Regions from separate parts of the Delftia sp. Lp-1 genome, predicted to be linked through region 2. Evidence: predicted binding sites of a transcription regulator. Region 2 holds the regulator's gene; each other region holds the start of a gene.
The links. Region 2 encodes FNR, which switches genes on or off when oxygen is low (the NO sensors DNR and NnrR bind a similar motif). Its sites were predicted from a motif close to TTGATNNNNATCAA; they were not measured.

Region 1 (4,204 bases), on a different contig from region 2:
CACGGTCTCGCTGCGCGAGCGGCTGGCCCTGGCCGCCTTCACGGCCGGACTGCATGGCGAGCCGCGCAGCGCCGTCTTCTATACACGCGCGCTGGCCACCGAGGATGCCGAACTGGCCGCCGTGGTGGCGTCCGAAGTGGTGCGTGGCCGCGCCCAGAGCCTGCAGGCCGGCAGCGGCCCGCACGGCCCCTACGGCAGCTACCCGGCAGGCCCGCTGAGCCGCGAGGACCAGCCCGGCCCCGCCTATGCCGTGGACCCGGCCCACGCCGCACTGCTGGGCCCGCGCCTGGCCGCGGCGCTGGCCCATGCCCACCTGCTGGCCTACCACCCGCGCGACGCCAGCGCCGGGGCCCTGCAGGCGCTGCAACAGGCGGGCTGGAGCGAGACGGACATCGTCATCCTGTCCCAGCTGGCGTCCTTCCTGTCCTTCCAGATCCGCGTGGTGGCGGGGTTGCGCGTGCTGGCTGCACGCCCCGCGCCCCCGGCAGCCCATCAACCCACCACCCTGCAAGCCCAGCCATGAACTCAACGAACTCCGCCGCTCCCCAGGTCTTCACCCAGGAACAGCTCGACTGGCTGCCATGGATCGAACCGCTGGACGAAAGCGAGCTGACCGAACGCCACCATGCAGGCCTGGTCGATGCCTCACGCGCGCAGTCGCCCTACTTCCGCCTGCTGGCGCGCGACCCCGACACGCTGGGCGCGCGCACGCGCACCGACAAGGACATCTTCTACAACCCCGACGCCGGCCTGCCGCGCGCCGAGCGCGAGCTGGCCGCTGCGGCCACCTCACGCGCCAATGGCTGCATCTACTGCGCCTCGGTCCATGCGCGCTTTGCCACGCACTTCTCGCGCAGGGGCGGCGACGTGCAGCGCCTGCTCGACGAAGGCCCGGGCACGGACCTGGGGCCGCGCTGGAATGCCATCGTCACGGCGGCCGTGGCGCTGACCCAGACGCCGCCTGCGCTGGAGCCCGCCCACATCGATGCGCTGCGCACCGCAGGCCTGGACGATGCCGCCATCTCCGATGTGCTGCACGGCACGGCCTTCTTCAACTGGGCCAACCGGCTCATGCTGTCGCTGGGCGAGCCACGGACCACGGCTTGAGGGCGCCCGCCCTCACCACAGGCCCAGCAGCTTCCACCAGACACTGCCGACCACGGCAAAGATCAGCAGCTCGATCACGCACATGGCCGCACCCACGCGCCACCAGTTGCCCAGCGTGACGTAGCCGCTGCCGAAGATGATGGGCGAAGTGCCGGTGGCGTAGTGCGTGAGCGTCATCATGATGGCCGAGCCGGCCGTCATCATCAGCATGAAGGGCACGACATAGTCGGCCGGAATCAGCTGCGCACCCACGGTCAGGAAGGCCAGCATCATCGCGCTGATGTGGGCCGTGGTGCTGGCGAACAGGTAGTGCGAGAACACGAACACGCCCACCAGGATGGCCGCCACCGGCAGCCAGTCCAGGCCGCTGGCGACGATGGCGTTCTTCATGCCCACGGCAAACCAGGACACCACGCCGAGCTTGTTGAGCTGCTCGGCCAGCATGACCAGGGCGCCGAACCAGACCAGCGTGTCCCATGCGCTTTTCTCGGACAGCACGTCATCCCAGTCGATGGTGCCCGTGATGATCAGCACGAACAGGCCCAGGAAGGCGACCACGGTGGGGTCCAGCACGAAGGCCGGGCCGAACAGCATCTGCGGCACGTTGGCCCACAGCAGCAGCATCAGGCCGAAGGTGCCCAGCATCACGCGCTCCTTGCCCGACAGCGGCCCCATGCGCGCCATCTCGCTGCGCGCATACTCCACGGCATTGGGCGTGGCCTTGAGCTCGGGCGGCGACAGCAGGTAGATCACCAGCGGCATCAGCAGCAGGCACAGCAGGCCCGGCAGCAGCATGTACAGCGCCCAGGTGGTCCAGCTCAGGTGCAGGGCCTGGCCCGTGGCCTTGGCCACGAAATCCACCACCAGCGGGTTGGGCGCGGTGGCGGTCAGGAACATGGCCGAGGTGATGGGATTGGCGTGGTAGTTGACCAGGGCCAGGTAGGTGCCCACCTTGCCTTGCGTGCCCTTGGCCGGGTCCGACTCGAAGGCATTGGCGATGGACTTCATGATCGGGTGCACGATGCCGCCGCCGCGCGCCGTGTTGCTGGGCGTGAACGGTGCCAGCACCAGCTCGCAGATCGCCAGGCCGTAGCCGATGCCGATGGTGCGCTTGCCCAGCAGGGCGATGAACATCAGGCCGATGCGGCTGCCCAGCCCCGTCTTCTTGAGGCCGCGCGAGATCAGGATGGCCACCACGATCAGCCAGATCAGCGGGCTGGAAAAGCTGCTCAGCGCATCGGTGATGGCACCCTTGGACGAGCCGGAGGTGACCTGGGACAGCGAGACGATGACGATGGCCATCAAGGCCATCACGCCAATGGGCATGACCTTGAGGATGATGGCCACGATGGTGGTCAGGAAAATGGCGACCAGCTGCCAGCCCTTGGGCGTCAGCCCCTCGGGCACGGGCATCAGCAGCAGGCCGAACAGCACGGCGGTGGCAATCAGTGCCGGCACCAGCCGGAACGGCACGGCCGCCTTGAAATAGCGGAACAGCGAGGCGATCTTCTCGAGCATGTGGATCCTTTGCGTTGCCGGAGCGGCGCCGAGAGAGCATGGCCTGCCGGGAGCAAAAGCCCACCAGCCTGCACGGGCACTGGCGGCCGCGCCGCATGACTGACATCATGATGCAGTGCAGCATGAGCCCGGCTTCCAGCGGGCGCCTGCGCCACCGAAGTTTGACAGGCATCAAGGCCGGGCCAGTAAACCTGGCGACCCAGGCCACCGAGCCCCGCTCACATGACAGCATCCCCAGACCGGGTGCCTTTCGCCCCGGTGTACCCATGCAGTGAAAAAAGGAGAAAAGCCGACATGCCAGCCAACCGATTCTTGCCCGAGGAATGGGAATGCCGGCTCCAGGAGATCGACCTGGAGATCGCCCGCCACGCCGTCATCTGCAAGATCCCGCTGCTGCAGGCCGGCGTGGTGGAGCGCGTGCTGGCCGATGACGCCAGCGTCTGCGGCGGCGACCACGAGGCCGCTTTCAAGACCCTGCGCGGCCTCTTGTACATGCACTACACCGAGCTGCTGCACATCAGCGAAGTGCTCAGCCCCGAGGTCGCCCAGGAAATCGCCCACCGCGTGCGCCTGCGGCTGGGCCAGCGCATCGGCAACCAGCTGGGCGGCTGATGCCGGGCTGTCCGCCTGGCCTTTGCCCTGGCGCGAGGGCATGAAAAAAGGGCTACGACAGTTGTCGTAGCCCTTTTCAATTTGGTTGCGCGAGAAGGATTTGAACCTCCGACCTTTGGGTTATGAGCCCAACGAGCTACCAGACTGCTCCATCGCGCGGTATTCCAAAATTATAGCAGATTATTCAGCTGCCTTGGCTTCGGCGGCGCCTTCTTCAGCGCGCTCGACCAGTTCCACGAAGGCCATGGGGGCGTTGTCGCCCACGCGGAAGCCCATCTTCAGGATACGGGTGTAGCCACCAGGACGCTTTGCGAAGCGGGGGCCCAGCTCGTTGAAGAGCTTGGTCACGCTGTCGCGGTCGCGCAGGCGGTCGAATGCCAGGCGGCGGTTGGCAACGGTGTCGACCTTGGCCAGGGTGATCATGGGCTCGATCACGCGGCGCAGTTCCTTGGCCTTGGGAACGGTGGTCTTGATGGCTTCGTGCTCGATGAGCGAATTCATCATGTTCTTCAGCATCGCCAGGCGGTGCGAAGAGGTGCGATTGAGTTTGCGGAGGCCGTGACCGTGACGCATGGTGCTTTATTCCTAAAATATGTAATTAGGGCTTGCGCAAACAAGGATGCAAGCCTGGACCCGTTACCGGATCTGCAGCTTGCCTCAACCGAATTTGCGCAAGTTGTTGATTAATTCGTGCAGCCGTATCAGGTACTGCCCGAGGCACTGAGGCTCTCCAAAAAAGGAGAGCCCGCAATTATAGTGCTTAGCGCTTTTCCAGGCCAGCAGGCGGCCAGTTCTCGAGCTTCATGCCCAGCGTCAGACCGCGGGAAGCCAGGACTTCCTTGATCTCGTTGAGCGACTTGCGACCCAGGTTGGGGGTCTTGAGCAGCTCGTTTTCGGTACGCTGGATCAGGTCGCCGATGTAGTAGATGTTCTCTGCCTTGAGGCAGTTGGCCGAACGCACGGTGAG
Region 2 (4,204 bases):
GCTGCCCACGCCAAAGGCCGCCATGGCCAGCGCGCCCTGCAACGGGCCGCCGCTGAGCGCGGCGACCAGCACGGCCGAATACAGCAGTCCGCAAGGCATGAGCGCCCAGGCATAGCCTGCCGCCAGCGTGCCGCCCGGCGCCGACACCCAGGGCTGCACGCGCCGCCAGGCGGCGCGGCCGGCTGACTCCAGCCAGGCGGGCTGGCGGGCCTGCACCATCATGGCCAGGCCCCAGGCCATCACGGCGACATGGGTCAGTGTCCAGAACGGCTGCAGCGCCGTGGTCTGGCTGGTGAGCCAGGACAGGCTCTCCATGGCCAGGGCCGAGGCAGCGCCCAGGCTGGCATAGCCGGCCAGACGGCCGCCGTGGAACAGCGCCGTGCGCAGCCACAGCCGGCTTTGCAATCCATGCACGGCCACCACCTGCGAGCCGCCGCCCTGCCCCGCCCCGCCCGTGACCACGCCGCAGGGCGCAGCGCACATGGCAAGGCAATGGGGCCCGCCGACGAGCCCCATGATCAAAGCGGTCCAGAGCAGCGACAACAGCATGGGGCCTAGATGATCCTCGAAAACCGCGCCCGGTTCTTGTCCGCCTGCAGATATCGGTCAAACAGCATGGCCACGCCGCGCACGAAGTACCAGCCCATGGGCGTGACCTGGAAGCCCTCGTCGCTGATCTGCACCAGACCCTTGGCCTGCAGGTCCTCCAGGGCCGCCATCTCGGGCGCGAAGTACTCGCGAAAGCCCAGCAGCCAGGCCTGCTCCATGGGCTCGAACAGCACGGCGCCCTGGCACATGATGGCCATGATGACGGCGCGGCGCACCAGGTCGTCGCGCGACAGCGCCAGGCCCCGCACCACGGGCAGGTGGCTGGCGTCGATGGCGTCGTAGTACTCCTCCAGCGTCTTGGCGTTCTGGCTGTAGCTGGCGCCCACCTTGCCGATGGCCGACACGCCCAGCGCGATCAGGTCGCAGTCGGGCTGGGTGCTGTAGCCCTGGAAGTTGCGGTGCAGCCGGCCCTGGCGCTTGGCCACGGCCAGCGAGTCCTCGGGCAGGGCGAAGTGGTCCATGCCCACGTAGACATAGCCACCGTCCATGAACGCGGCGATGGAACGCGACAGCATGGCCAGCTTGTCGGCCCCCTGGGGCAGATCCTCGGCCGCAATGCGCCGCTGCGGCTTGAAGCGCTCGGGCAGGTGGGCATAGGCATAGAGCGCGATGCGGTCGGGCCGCAGCGCGTTGACCTGGGCCAGCGTGCGCTCGAAGGATTCGGGCGTCTGCTTGGGCAGGCCGTAGATCAGGTCCACGTTGATGGAGGCAAAGCCCAGCTGCCGCGCGGCCGCCACCAGCTCGAACACCTGCTCGGCCGGCTGCACGCGGTGCACGGCGATCTGCACCTGCTCGTCGAAGTCCTGCACGCCGAAGCTCAGGCGGTTGAAGCCCAGCTCCTTGAGCACGGCCAGGCGCTCAACGCTGACGGTGCGCGGATCGACCTCGATGGAGTACTCGCCACCCGGCTCCAGCTTGAAATGCTCGCGCAACAGGCCCATCAGCGTGCGCAGCTCGTCGTCGGAGAAGAAGGTGGGCGTGCCGCCGCCCAGGTGCAGTTGGCTGACGGTCTGGCCCTTGCCGCAATGGGCCGTATGCAAGGCCATCTCGCGCGCCAGGTAGTCCAGGTAGACGGCGGCGCGATCGTGGTGGCGCGTCACGATCTTGTTGCAGGCGCAGTAGTAGCAAAGCGACTCGCAAAAGGGCACGTGCACATACAGCGACAAAGGCATGGCACGCGCTGCGGTACTCGATTTGCGTTGTTGCAGCGCCAGGATATAGTCCTCTGCACCAAAGGCCTCGACAAAGCGGTCGGCGGTAGGGAACGAGGTGTATCGGGGCCCCGGTACGTCAAAGCGACGCAGCAGCTCTGGGGTGACAGCGGTCATGGGTTTTTTCCTCTAATACCTCGACTGTGCCGCAGCACATCGGTCATGTCCTTGACTCATATCAAGAGTTGTTTGAGGGACTGCTGCGACAATTTGATCCAACTCATCGCAATCCACGAGGTCACCGCCGGCACGCTGTGTGCCGCTGATGTTTATCACTCCATGAACCTTCAGACCATCAAAGCCTCCTGCTCCAACTGCAACCTGCGCGAACTGTGCATGCCCATGGGCCTGGATGCCGAGCAGATGCAGCGCATCGACGACATCGTGGCCACGCGCCGCAAGGTCAAGCGCGGAGGCCTGCTGTTTCGCAACGGCGAGACATTCACCTCGCTGTACGCCATCCGCACCGGCTTCTTCAAGACCTGCGTGGCCACCGAGGACGGACGCGACCAGGTCACAGGCTTTCAGATGGCCGGCGAGATCATCGGCCTGGACGGCATCGTCAACGACCACCACACCTGCGATGCCGTCGCGCTGGAAGACGCCGAAGTCTGCGTCATGCCCTTCGACAAGCTGGAAGACCTGTCGCGCGAGGTCACGGCCCTGCAAAACCATGTGCACAAGGTCATGAGCCGCGAGATCGTGCGCGAGCACGGCGTGATGCTGCTGCTGGGCAGCATGCGCGCCGAAGAGCGCCTGGCCGCCTTCGTGCTCAACCTGGTGCAGCGCCTGCATGCGCGGGGCTTTTCCAAGTCCGAACTGGTGCTGCGCATGACGCGCGAGGAAATCGGCAGCTACCTGGGCCTGAAGCTGGAGACGGTGAGCCGCACCTTCTCCAAGTTCGCGGACGACAACATCATCGAGGTGCGCCAGCGCCATCTGCGCATCCTGGACACGGAGGCGCTCAAGCGCATCGTCAACAGCCAGCAGTGCCAGTGAGGCTGCAAGGGCGGCAAGCATTCATCCGCCAATGAACAAGGCCCGCGACAGCGGGCCTTGTTCATTGCGGCGGGCTCTCGCTCAGTCCCGCCCCAGCCCCTGCATGGCCAGGTCCGGGTCGGGCTCGGAGACCACGCCGTCATTGAGATCGCGGGCCGAGCGGCCCAGCATGGTGGTCATCAGGCTGGAGAGCATGGTCACGCCCCAGAAGGCGAAGAAGGCCAGCGTGTAGATGCCCTGGCGCGACCAGCCCAGGTCGCCGAGCCAATGCAGCTCCAGCGGATCCACAAAGGCAAAAACCAGCATCTCCATCACGGCGGCTGCCAGAAAGGCAGGCCAGGCAATCCACATCCAGCGTTGGGCCAACATCAGCGATCTCCTTGTGCTGTCGAGGGGTCGCCTTCATTGTGCGCCGCGCCAACGCATGGCGCCAAGCCCCGCAGCGCCCTGCACGCCTGTAGGAAACCCTCACCCGTCGCGCATGCCGGAGATGCGATCCGCCATGCAAAAAGGCCGCGACTGCGGCCTCTTGCAGGGGTGCACGGCGATCAGCGGTCCGTGGGGTGATCGTGCGCGGGCGTGGCCGCATGGTTGCGGCCGGTGACGGCGGGCGCCATGCTCTTGGGCACTTCGCGCACGCCATCGGCACGCTCGTTGATCGTGATGCCGTTGCGGTAGTAGTCGGGGTCGATCACGGGATCGGCGCCATTGATGGCGATGATGGCCGTGATCACGGCAGCGACCACCACGGCCGCCGGGCCGGCCACCACCAGCCAGACATGGCCGAACTTCCACCAGGGCTTGCCGGCGTCGGGGTGCGATGGAGCCTGCGCGGGCGCGGACACTGCGGGACTGGAAGACATGGGAAACCTCTTTCTTTCAGGCGGCAGGCGCGGACCGTGCCGCGCCTGCCAGGAACATCACCGGGGCACCAGGAAGACGGCCTTTTCGGACGCGCGTCCCGCGCCCGAATGCACGGCATCGATATCGAAGAATACGGTGTGCGAGCCCGGCTCGGCCGAACCGTAGGGAATCTGCAGGCGCGCCGCAATGCCGCGCGTCTCGGCCGGGCCGACCTCGACTTCCTGCTCGGACGCCAGCTCCAGCCCGTCCAGGCCATGGGTGCTGATGCGGTAGCGCTGGGCCTGCTCGGTGGCATTCATGATCTGCAGGCGGTAGACATTCTCCAGCTTGCCGCCCGCCACGATGCGCGACAGCGAGGCGCGGTCGCGGATCACGTCCACCTTGACCGACTGGCGCAGCGCCAGGCTCACGATCATGGCCACGCTCAAGCCGATCAGCACGGCCGAGTAGATCAGCACGCGCGGACGGAAGATGCGGCGCAGCACCTGGGCACGCCGCCACAGGCCGGCCATGGCGTTCTG
Region 3 (4,204 bases), on a different contig from region 2:
CCCACGATGCCCACCTTGCCGCCGGGCACCAGCGTGGCGGCATGGGCGATGGCGGCCTCGATCTCGGGCAGCACGCCGGGCTGGGGCAGCGCCTCGGCGGCGGATTTCAGCGCCATGCCCTTGGCACGGTCGGCGTCGCCGTAGCCCAGGTCCACACCGGCCTCGACACGCGTGAACAGCGACGGCGCCACGGCCACATAGCCGCGGGCTGCCAGGCGGTCGGCCACGGCGCGGATATGGGCGTTGACGCCGAAGATCTCCTGCAGCACCACGACGGCACCGCGCGCGGGCACGTCGGGCCGGGCCACCCAGGCCGGCGAAGCCGTGCCATCCAATGAAGTCAACTGCACAAAACTGCCCATGCCCGCGTTCCTTTCTGTCTGAGAACCTGTTGTGATTTCCCGGTGGGCGGACGCGCCCCGCAATGCTGTAATGGCGGCGGGCCGGCCCGTGCGGCAATTCTTTCACAGGAGACATTCGATGGAACGAAAAGTCGTGCGTACCGGCAAGCGCCGGGCACAGGTGGGCGGCGGCAACCTACAGGGAATGCGATGGACCTCAAACCGCTGATCACGCTGGTGGCCATCATCAACCCGCTGGCCATCGTCCCCTTCTTCATCCACTACACCGAGGGATTCAGCACGCAGCAGCGCCAGCAGACCATTCGCACGGCGGCGCTGGCCTCGTTCTGCGTGATCGCGGCCTGCGCCATCATCGGGCTGCAGGTGCTGGACTTCTTCAACATCTCGCTGCAGAGCTTTCAGGTGGGCGGCGGCCTGCTGCTGCTGATCAGCGCGATGAACATGCTCAACGCCCGCCCGGCCGAGGAACGGCCCAACGCGCCCACGCTGGTCGCTGGCGCGGAAAAGGCCGCCATGGGCAACAGCATTGCCGTGGTGCCGCTGACGATTCCGCTGCTGACGGGGCCGGCCTCCATGTCCACCGTGGTGATCTACGCCGACCAGGCACGCACCATCTGGCAGCACCTGGCCCTGGTGGGCTATGGCGTGGTGGTGGCGCTGGTGGTGATGGTCTGCTTTTCGCTGGCCGACCCGATCGCCCGCGTGCTGGGCAAGACCGGCATCAACGTGATGACGCGGCTCATGGGCCTGATCCTCGCGGCCCTGGCCGTGGAGGTGATGGCGGGCGGGCTGGTGAAGATCTTCCCCATCCTGGCCTCGCCCGCGATCGTGCCCTGAGCGGGCTGGCTGGCCGATTGAAGGCCCGCCGGCTCAGGCCGGCACGGCCCGCGCGCGGTCGGCGCTGCCGTCGCAGGCACCGCCGCAGCCTGTGATGGGCTGCTCGGGCAAGGCCTCAGGGTGCGCCAGGGAGCCCGTGGCGGGATCGAAGCCCGCACTGCGCAGATGCAGGGCCAGCGCCGCATCCATGGTCTGCGCATGGTGCACGAACCACGCCGCCAGCTCGCCCGCCATGCTGCGGATCACGGCCAGATCACCGGCCGCCGCCTTGGCCGCCCCCTCGCGCATCACCTGCAGCACCACCTTGTGCTGCAGGCTGTGGCAGTTGGTGCTGGTGAAGCGCGTGGACTGCATCCAGCGGTCTTCCTGGTCGAAATGCACCTGCGTATGCGCGATCAACTCATCCCAGCGCGCGCACAGCTGCGCATCATCGGCCGCCTCCACCTCGGCCAGCAGCAGGACGAACTCCTGATGCACCTCGTCCATGGCCGGCAACTCCAATGCCAGCGCTCCGCTCCATTCCAGCACGGCCATATGCTTCTCCTGCCTTCATCGTGAAAGCCTGCAGCTTAGGAACAGCACCGCCCAACCCGTTTGACCCACATCAGCCAACCCGAAAACAGCAAAGCCCCGCGAACGGGGCTTGGTCAAGGCGGATAAAACTGGCGCGGCCAAAAGGCCAGGGGCACCGAGCAAGAGCCGCCTCGCGGCGAAGGTGCCGTCCCCCTCCCTTGCGAAGCAAGTAGAGAGGGGGAAGGCGCGCAGCGCCTCAGGGGGTGCCTACCAGCTTACTGTCCAAACTTCCGCTTGGCATCAGCCACGCAGGTGTCCTTGGCAGCGCCGCTCATGGTGTCGCAACGGGCCTTGGCAGCCTTGTAGTCCGCTTCGCGGGTTTCCTCGGCAGCGTCCTTGCGGGTTTCGGCCACGTTGGCAGCCTTGGCTGCGGAGTTGGCAGCGGGCTCGGCCTGGGCCTTGTTCACCTTGGCGGCTTCCACGGCGTGCACGTGGGCGGCCTTGGCATCCTTCACGCAGACATCCTTGGCGTCGCCCTTGAGGTCGTCACACTTTTCCTTGGCGATGTCGTAGTCCGCATCAGCCTTGGCCTTGAGTGCCTTTTCGCTGTTCTTGGGCGAAGGATTGCGGCGCGATTCCAGTTCGGCCTTGGCCACGTTTTCCTGGCCCTTGGCCTGCTTCTCGCAGACGTCCTTGGCGTTGTCCTTGAGCGGCTTGCACTGTTCCTTGGCAGCCTTGTAGTCGGCCTCGATCTGGTTCTTGGCGGCCGTGTGCTCCGCATTGGTCATGGCCATGGCGCCGGAGGCCATCAGGCCCAGGGCGACGGCGGACAGCATGTGGCGAAAGCGTTGCGGTGTTTGCATGATGGAACTCCTTGTATTTGTACTGAAGCGGCCCTTGGTGCCTGCGGCGGCGGGCCATTGGTGCGTGCCCTCAGGCACGCTGGCTGTCGAGGAGCGGATGGCGGCGCCGGCCAGGGCGTCCAGCCCATCCGCAGTCCACCCTCGTCAGTCTTCGAAGCGGAAGTCGGGGTTGCGCTTTTGCCAGTCGGTCAGCTGCTTTTCGGCAGCGTCGCGGGCCAGGCCCTGGCGCTCCTGCAGCTTGCCCAGGAATTGCTCGCGCTTGCCGGCGATCACGTCCAGATCGTCATCGGTGAGCTTGCCCCATTGCTCACGGATCTTGCCGGTGAATTGCTTCCAGTTGCCCTTGATGCGGTCTTCATTCATGGCTTGGTCCTTTCAGTGATGTTGAAGTAGCGCTGTGCAATCAGGCCTTGTTTTTTCAAAGCCGCGATCTGCATCAGCGACGGTTCCACTGTAAAAAACCTGGGGGCTGCGCGTCGTAGTCTGGACCTAGTGTTGACGGTCGTCCCAGGGGCAGCCGAGACGGTGGGATCGGGACTACAGCCCCTGACGGACGCGCGGGAAGCGCTGGGTCAGGCGCGGCCCGCCCCTGCCCTGAGTACCCGGCCTTTTCCCCGTATGTCCGCGCCTGCGCCGTGGCGAAGCGAAGGGGTCGCGGATATTCGGGTCGCCTTCTTTGATCTGACCTTTCTTGGCGAATCAAGAAAGGGCCGTCGGCTGCCGGGCCGAGACCCGGCCTCGAAAAGCAACCACCCGGCAGGGGCGGAAAAAGCCCCACTTGCTTGCAGAGCCAATTGCCCGAGAACAAAAAACGGCCAGCGGATGCAATGCACCCACCAGCCGTTCTCAAGAGAATGGATGGGCTGGAAATCCAGCCGCCGCTCAGTGCCCCTGCTGCCCCAGCCACGCATCGATCTGCGCAATGGCGGCATCGGCCGCCGTCGCCAGCGCCTTCGCGCCGCCTGCGGCATCGCCCGAAGCTGCAGGACTGCGCACCTCGAAGAGTTTTTGGCCCAGCAGGCGGTCCACGGCACCGCTTTGCTCGACCAGGGTGGCGCGCAGGCGCACGACGCCGGCACTGGAGCCGGGCGCGTCAAAGACCTGGCTGAACTCTTCGATGTCCACGCGCAGCAGCGTGGGCACGGCGCCCTGCAGGCGCGGCTGGGCCACGCTTTCGCTGCTGGCCAGCACGGGGCGCTGCAGGCCCAGTTGGCTGCGCAGGCGCTGCTGCAGCAGCAGTGCAGGAGGCTGGCTCCAGCGCGCCAGCTGGTAGGGGCGCAGTTCCTGGCCGTTGGCATAGGCCAGGCGGTAGAACATGGCCGTGCTGCCGTCGGACAGGGCGGGCGCCTCCACATCGGCCAGCGCCAGCGGCGTGCGTGCCTGCGGGGCGGCGGATGTGGCGGACTGCGCGGGCGCAGACAGCGGCGCCAGGCCGAAGTCATAGCGCGCGGGCTGGGCGGGGGGCTGCGGCAGGGCCGAGCAGCCGGCCAGCAGGATCAGGGCGGCAGCCAGTCCAGCGCTGGCCACGGCGGTCTTGCGAGATAGGGGCATGCGGGTTCCTTGGGTCAGGGCTGGGTGGCTGCGGACGGGGCGACGAAGCCGGGCTCGCCCGGCCCCGGGCGGGCCTGG
Region 4 (4,204 bases), 1.4 Mb from region 2:
CGCGAGATGCCGGTGCTGGCCCAGGCCCAGCAGCAGCGGCCCGATGTGCGCTTCATCTGGATCAACCAGGGCGAGTCAGCCGAGGCCGTGATGGGCTACCTGCGGCGCGAGCAGGCAGCAGCCCCGCTGCCGCTGGCCCAGGTGCTGTTCGACCCGCAGCAGCAGGCCGGCCGGCACTGGCGCCAGCGGGGCCTGCCTTCCACCTATTTCTATGGCGCCGACGGCCGGCTGTGCGGCATGCGCATGGGCGAGCTGTCGCGCGCCAGCCTGGCCCAGCATCTGAAGGAATGTTCATGAGCGCTTCCCCCCTGTTCCCCCTGCCTGCACTGGCAGGAGCCCTGGCCCTGTCGACAGCCTTGGCCCTGCCGGCTGCGGCGTCCGAGCTGCCATCGGAGGATTTCCTGGCCCAGCAGGGACTGACCCTGGTGGGACCGCTGCCGGCCGTGGGCGGACTCAAGGCCTGGGCCACCTACCGCGACCGCCAGCCCGTGCCCATCTACCGCATGCCTGACGGCAAGCACTGGGTGCTGGGCACGGTCATCGACGCCCAGGGCCGCGACGTGAACGCCCAGGCCCTGCAGGCCGCCGTGCAAAAGCCCATGGGCGAGCAACTGTGGAGCGATGTGCAGCGCGCCCAGTCCATACCGGACGGCCGGGCCGACGCGCCGCGCACGGTCTATGTGTTCACCGACCCCAACTGCCCCTATTGCAACCAGCTGTGGAACGATGCCCGGCCCTGGGTGGAGAGCGGCCAGGTGCAGTTGCGCCACATTCTGGTGGGCATCCTCAAGCCCAGCAGCGAGGGCAAGGCCGCCGCCTTGCTGACCGCGCGCCAGCCAGAGCAGGCCCTGGCCGAGCACGCACGTGCCTATGCCAAGGCCGGCCGCGCCAGCGCAGAAGGCGCGGGCGCCACGCCGCTGGCCCCGGTGCCGCAGGCCACGCGGCAGGTGTTGGCCAACCATGCCTCGCTGATGTCCACCTGGGGCCTGCGTGCCACGCCGGCCCTGGTCTGGAAGGATGACAAGGGGCTGGTGCAGGTACGCACCGGCCTGCCGCCGGGCCTGCTGGAAGAGGTCATGGGGCCGCGTGGCAGGAAATGACGAGGACGACCATGAGCACAAGCCGTTGTCCCGCCGCTTCCACCTCCTCCAGCGACTGTAGCGACCTGTTCCCCGCCCGGCCGGATGCGCCGCCGCTGCGCATCGTGCTGCATGCGCCCACGCCCGGCGCCCTGGCCCGTGCACGCAGCAATCTGGCCAACCTGCGCCAGGACCGGCCCGGTGCCGAGGTCCGCATCGTCATCAACGGCCCGGCCGTCGAGGCGCTGCTGGACGCCGCGCCGGGCACGCCCCAACATCTGGATGCAGAGGCCCTGGCCCATGCGCTGGTCTGCCCGAACACGCTCAGGAAGCTGGGCCGCGAGGCGCCTGCCGGCATGCGCGTGCTGCCGCAGGGCGGCATCGAGTCACTGGCCCTGCTGCAGCAGTCGGCCTGGTGCTACGTGCGCTGCTGAGCGGCCTGCGCCAGCGAGGCCAGGCAGCGCGCCTGCCATTGGTATTCAGGCTCGAACGATTCACGGTCCGTGACGGCGCCGTGGCCGCCCTCGCCATAGACCATGGCGTAGGCCGCATAGTCGGCCGCCTGCAGCGCCCGGCCCGCCAGCCCATGGGCCGTGGCATAGGTGGCGGACACGGCGGCATGGCCGCAGCCGTCGAGGGAGCGCGATCCCTGGTGGTGGTTGGCCAGGCTGGCGGCCTCGCGGGCCAGGCGATCCAGCTCCTGCCTGTCGATCTGGCCGTCCAGGTAGCGGCGAAGGCCTTGTGCGCAGCGGATGACGTCCGGGTCTTCCAGCAGGTGCGCGATGCGGTCCACGCAGGCCTGTGTGAATTGCAGCCTCAGGTGCTCGCCGGCTTCGGCGGCAAGGTCCAGTTCCGAAGCAAGGCTGTTCAGGGCATGGTTCATGGAGAACTCCTTGGCAGTGGCGACACAAGCAGCGTAGACCGGGGCCGCGCGCGGAAACAAGAGGGTGATTTCCGATACGCGCCCCGCATTCCCGAGGAATGCAGTCACCCTGTTAACCCCGTCTTAATCCCTGCGCCACACGCTATGGACTGCCTTGGGCGCCTGTCCATGGCAGGCAGTTGGTGGCGCTTTGCAAGCCCTCGGCAGGCACTCAGCAGGCACTTGGAAAGCCCATTGCTTGACTCACATCAAGCCGCCAAGGCCCTGAATTTCATATATTAAATTCAATATAAAAAGCATATTTTTAATGCTTTATTGAGTTTGAGCGACCACGATCCGTGGCCGCAGGACGATGAAAGACAGGCCATGCCAAAAACTTCCCGCGCCGGCAGCGGCTGCAACGACTGCAGCTGCAAGCCCTCCTCCCAGGACATCCCCGCCCGCACCGCCGCCCATGCGCAGCCCGCCGCAGGCAAGCGCGGCTTCCTGCAGGACCTGCTGGCCGCCGCCATGGCGGCCGTGGCCCTGCCCGTGGCGGCGGCCGCGCCCGGCACCCCCGGTTTTCAACCGCCGCGCCGTCCCGGCGAGGCCGGCAGGCGCTACGGCATGCTGGTGGATCTGCGCCGCTGCATAGGCTGCCAGGCCTGCACGGTGAGCTGCTCCATGGAGAACCTGCCGCCGCTGGGCCAGTTCCGCACCACGGTGCTGCAGTACGAGGTGCAGCACGCGGGCAACGAGGACCTCCCGCCGGCCATGCTCAACCTGCCGCGCCTGTGCAACCACTGCGACAACCCGCCCTGCGTGCCGGTCTGCCCGGTGCAGGCCACCTTCCAGCGCAGCGACGGCATCGTGCTGGTGGACAACGAGCGCTGCGTGGGCTGCGGCTACTGCGTGCAGGCCTGCCCCTATGACGCACGCTTCATCAACCACGAGACGCAGACCGCCGACAAGTGCACCTTCTGCGAGCACCGCCTGGAAGCCGGCCTGCTGCCGGCCTGCGTGGAAAGCTGCGTGGGCGGCGCCCGCGTGATCGGCGACCTCAACGACGAGGGCAGCGAGATCCGCCAGCGCATGCGCGAGCACGCCAAGGACCTCAAGGTGCTCAAGCCCGCCATGGGCACGGACCCGCATGTGTACTACCTGGGATTGCCCGACGCCTTCGTCGACGGCGTGGACGGGCAGGCCAGCGTGCGGCTGGTCACTTCCCACTGAACGCAAGGAGCACCCCATGCACATCGTCGAACTCCTGACCCCCGCCTACGAATCGGCCTGGCTGCCCTGGGCCGTGCAGTACTTCTTCCTGGCCGGCATTGCCACGGGCGCTGCCCTGCTGGCCGCCGCCTGCGCCTGGGCGCCGCGCGCCAGCGCCATGGCGCGCCTGCTGCCGGCCGCCGTGCTGGTGCTGGCCGTGAGCGCCATCGCCGCACCCGTGTCGCTGCTGGCCGACCTGCACCAGCCTGCGCGCTTTTGGCATTTCTATGCGCACTTCACGCCGTGGTCGTGGATGTCGGTGGGCGCCCTGCTGCTGCCGGCCTTCGTGGGACTGGCGCTGGCCTTCGTGCTGGCCTGGTGGCTGGGCCGGCCGCAGTGGCTGCGCTGGCTGGCGCCGCTGCTGGCCGTGTCGGCGCTGACCATCACCGCCTATACCGGCGCCGAGCTGATGGCCGTGCGCTCGCGCCCGCTGTGGAACACGCTGTGGGTGCCGCTGAACCTGGCACTCACGGGCTGGCTGGCCACGGTGGGCTGCATGCTGGTGACGGCGCGCTTTCTGCCCGCCCGCCACCGCCCCGATGCCGGCGCCCTGCAGGCCCTGCGCGTGCTGGGCCTGGCGCTGGCGCTGTGCCTGCTGGCCATGGTGGCGGTCTGGGCCGTTGCCGGCTGGCTGGGCCAGGGCCGCTCCTTCCAGGCGGCGCTGCAGCTGTGGCAGCAGTTTCCGGTCTGGCGCCTGAGCATGCTGGGCTCGGCCGTGGCCGGTGCCGCCCTGCTGTGGGCCCTGGTGCGGGGTGGGCAGCGCATGGCCTGCCCGCGCTACACGCTGGCCCTGGGGCTGGGCCTGGCCGCCGCGGCCTGGGCCTTCCGCTGGGCGCTGTTCATGGGCGTGCAAGGCGTGCCCAAGTACGGCGCGGGCCTGTACATCTACCACATGCCGCTGGGCGGCGACGGCCTGCTGGGCATGCTGGGCGTGGCCGGCCTGTGCATTGCACTGGTGACGCTGGCCACCTGGGCGCTGGAGCTGTTTCCC

Region 1: a site for FNR is predicted at 2,787-2,800, ahead of LGR64_RS23015 (DASS family sodium-coupled anion symporter). Genes of this name have one in related genera too.
Region 3: a site for FNR is predicted at 1,794-1,807, ahead of LGR64_RS26300 (hemerythrin domain-containing protein). Genes of this name have one in related genera too.
Region 4: a site for FNR is predicted at 2,201-2,214, ahead of dsrO (sulfate reduction electron transfer complex DsrMKJOP subunit DsrO). Genes of this name have one in related genera too.

The regions. Positions count from the first base shown of each region.
Region 1 is NZ_JAJALJ010000003.1:433,111-437,314, reverse strand. Features, by position in the region: gene LGR64_RS23025 (CMD domain protein) at 1-523, shown strand, start outside; gene LGR64_RS23020 (alkylhydroperoxidase domain protein) at 520-1,107, shown strand; gene LGR64_RS23015 (DASS family sodium-coupled anion symporter) at 1,120-2,625, opposite strand; gene LGR64_RS23010 (hypothetical protein) at 2,920-3,237, shown strand; tRNA gene LGR64_RS23005 (tRNA-Met) at 3,320-3,396, opposite strand; gene rplQ (50S ribosomal protein L17) at 3,418-3,810, opposite strand; gene LGR64_RS22995 (DNA-directed RNA polymerase subunit alpha) at 3,998-4,204, opposite strand, start outside.
Region 2 is NZ_JAJALJ010000001.1:3,527,224-3,531,427, forward strand. Features, by position in the region: gene LGR64_RS15890 (sulfite exporter TauE/SafE family protein) at 1-549, opposite strand, end outside; gene hemN (oxygen-independent coproporphyrinogen III oxidase) at 555-1,937, opposite strand; gene fnr (fumarate/nitrate reduction transcriptional regulator Fnr) at 2,100-2,819, shown strand; gene LGR64_RS15905 (hypothetical protein) at 2,901-3,188, opposite strand; gene LGR64_RS15910 (FixH family protein) at 3,368-3,682, opposite strand; gene ccoG (cytochrome c oxidase accessory protein CcoG) at 3,740-4,204, opposite strand, start outside.
Region 3 is NZ_JAJALJ010000004.1:240,655-244,858, forward strand. Features, by position in the region: gene LGR64_RS26290 (dienelactone hydrolase family protein) at 1-362, opposite strand, end outside; gene LGR64_RS26295 (MarC family protein) at 552-1,199, shown strand; gene LGR64_RS26300 (hemerythrin domain-containing protein) at 1,233-1,733, opposite strand; gene LGR64_RS26305 (hypothetical protein) at 1,988-2,575, opposite strand; gene LGR64_RS26310 (CsbD family protein) at 2,720-2,938, opposite strand; gene LGR64_RS26315 (ABC-type transport auxiliary lipoprotein family protein) at 3,458-4,126, opposite strand; gene LGR64_RS26320 (MlaD family protein) at 4,141-4,204, opposite strand, start outside.
Region 4 is NZ_JAJALJ010000001.1:2,106,259-2,110,462, reverse strand. Features, by position in the region: gene LGR64_RS09365 (TlpA family protein disulfide reductase) at 1-297, shown strand, start outside; gene dsbG (thiol:disulfide interchange protein DsbG) at 294-1,100, shown strand; gene LGR64_RS09355 (DsrE family protein) at 1,112-1,513, shown strand; gene LGR64_RS09350 (hypothetical protein) at 1,498-1,962, opposite strand; gene dsrO (sulfate reduction electron transfer complex DsrMKJOP subunit DsrO) at 2,329-3,174, shown strand; gene nrfD (NrfD/PsrC family molybdoenzyme membrane anchor subunit) at 3,191-4,204, shown strand, end outside.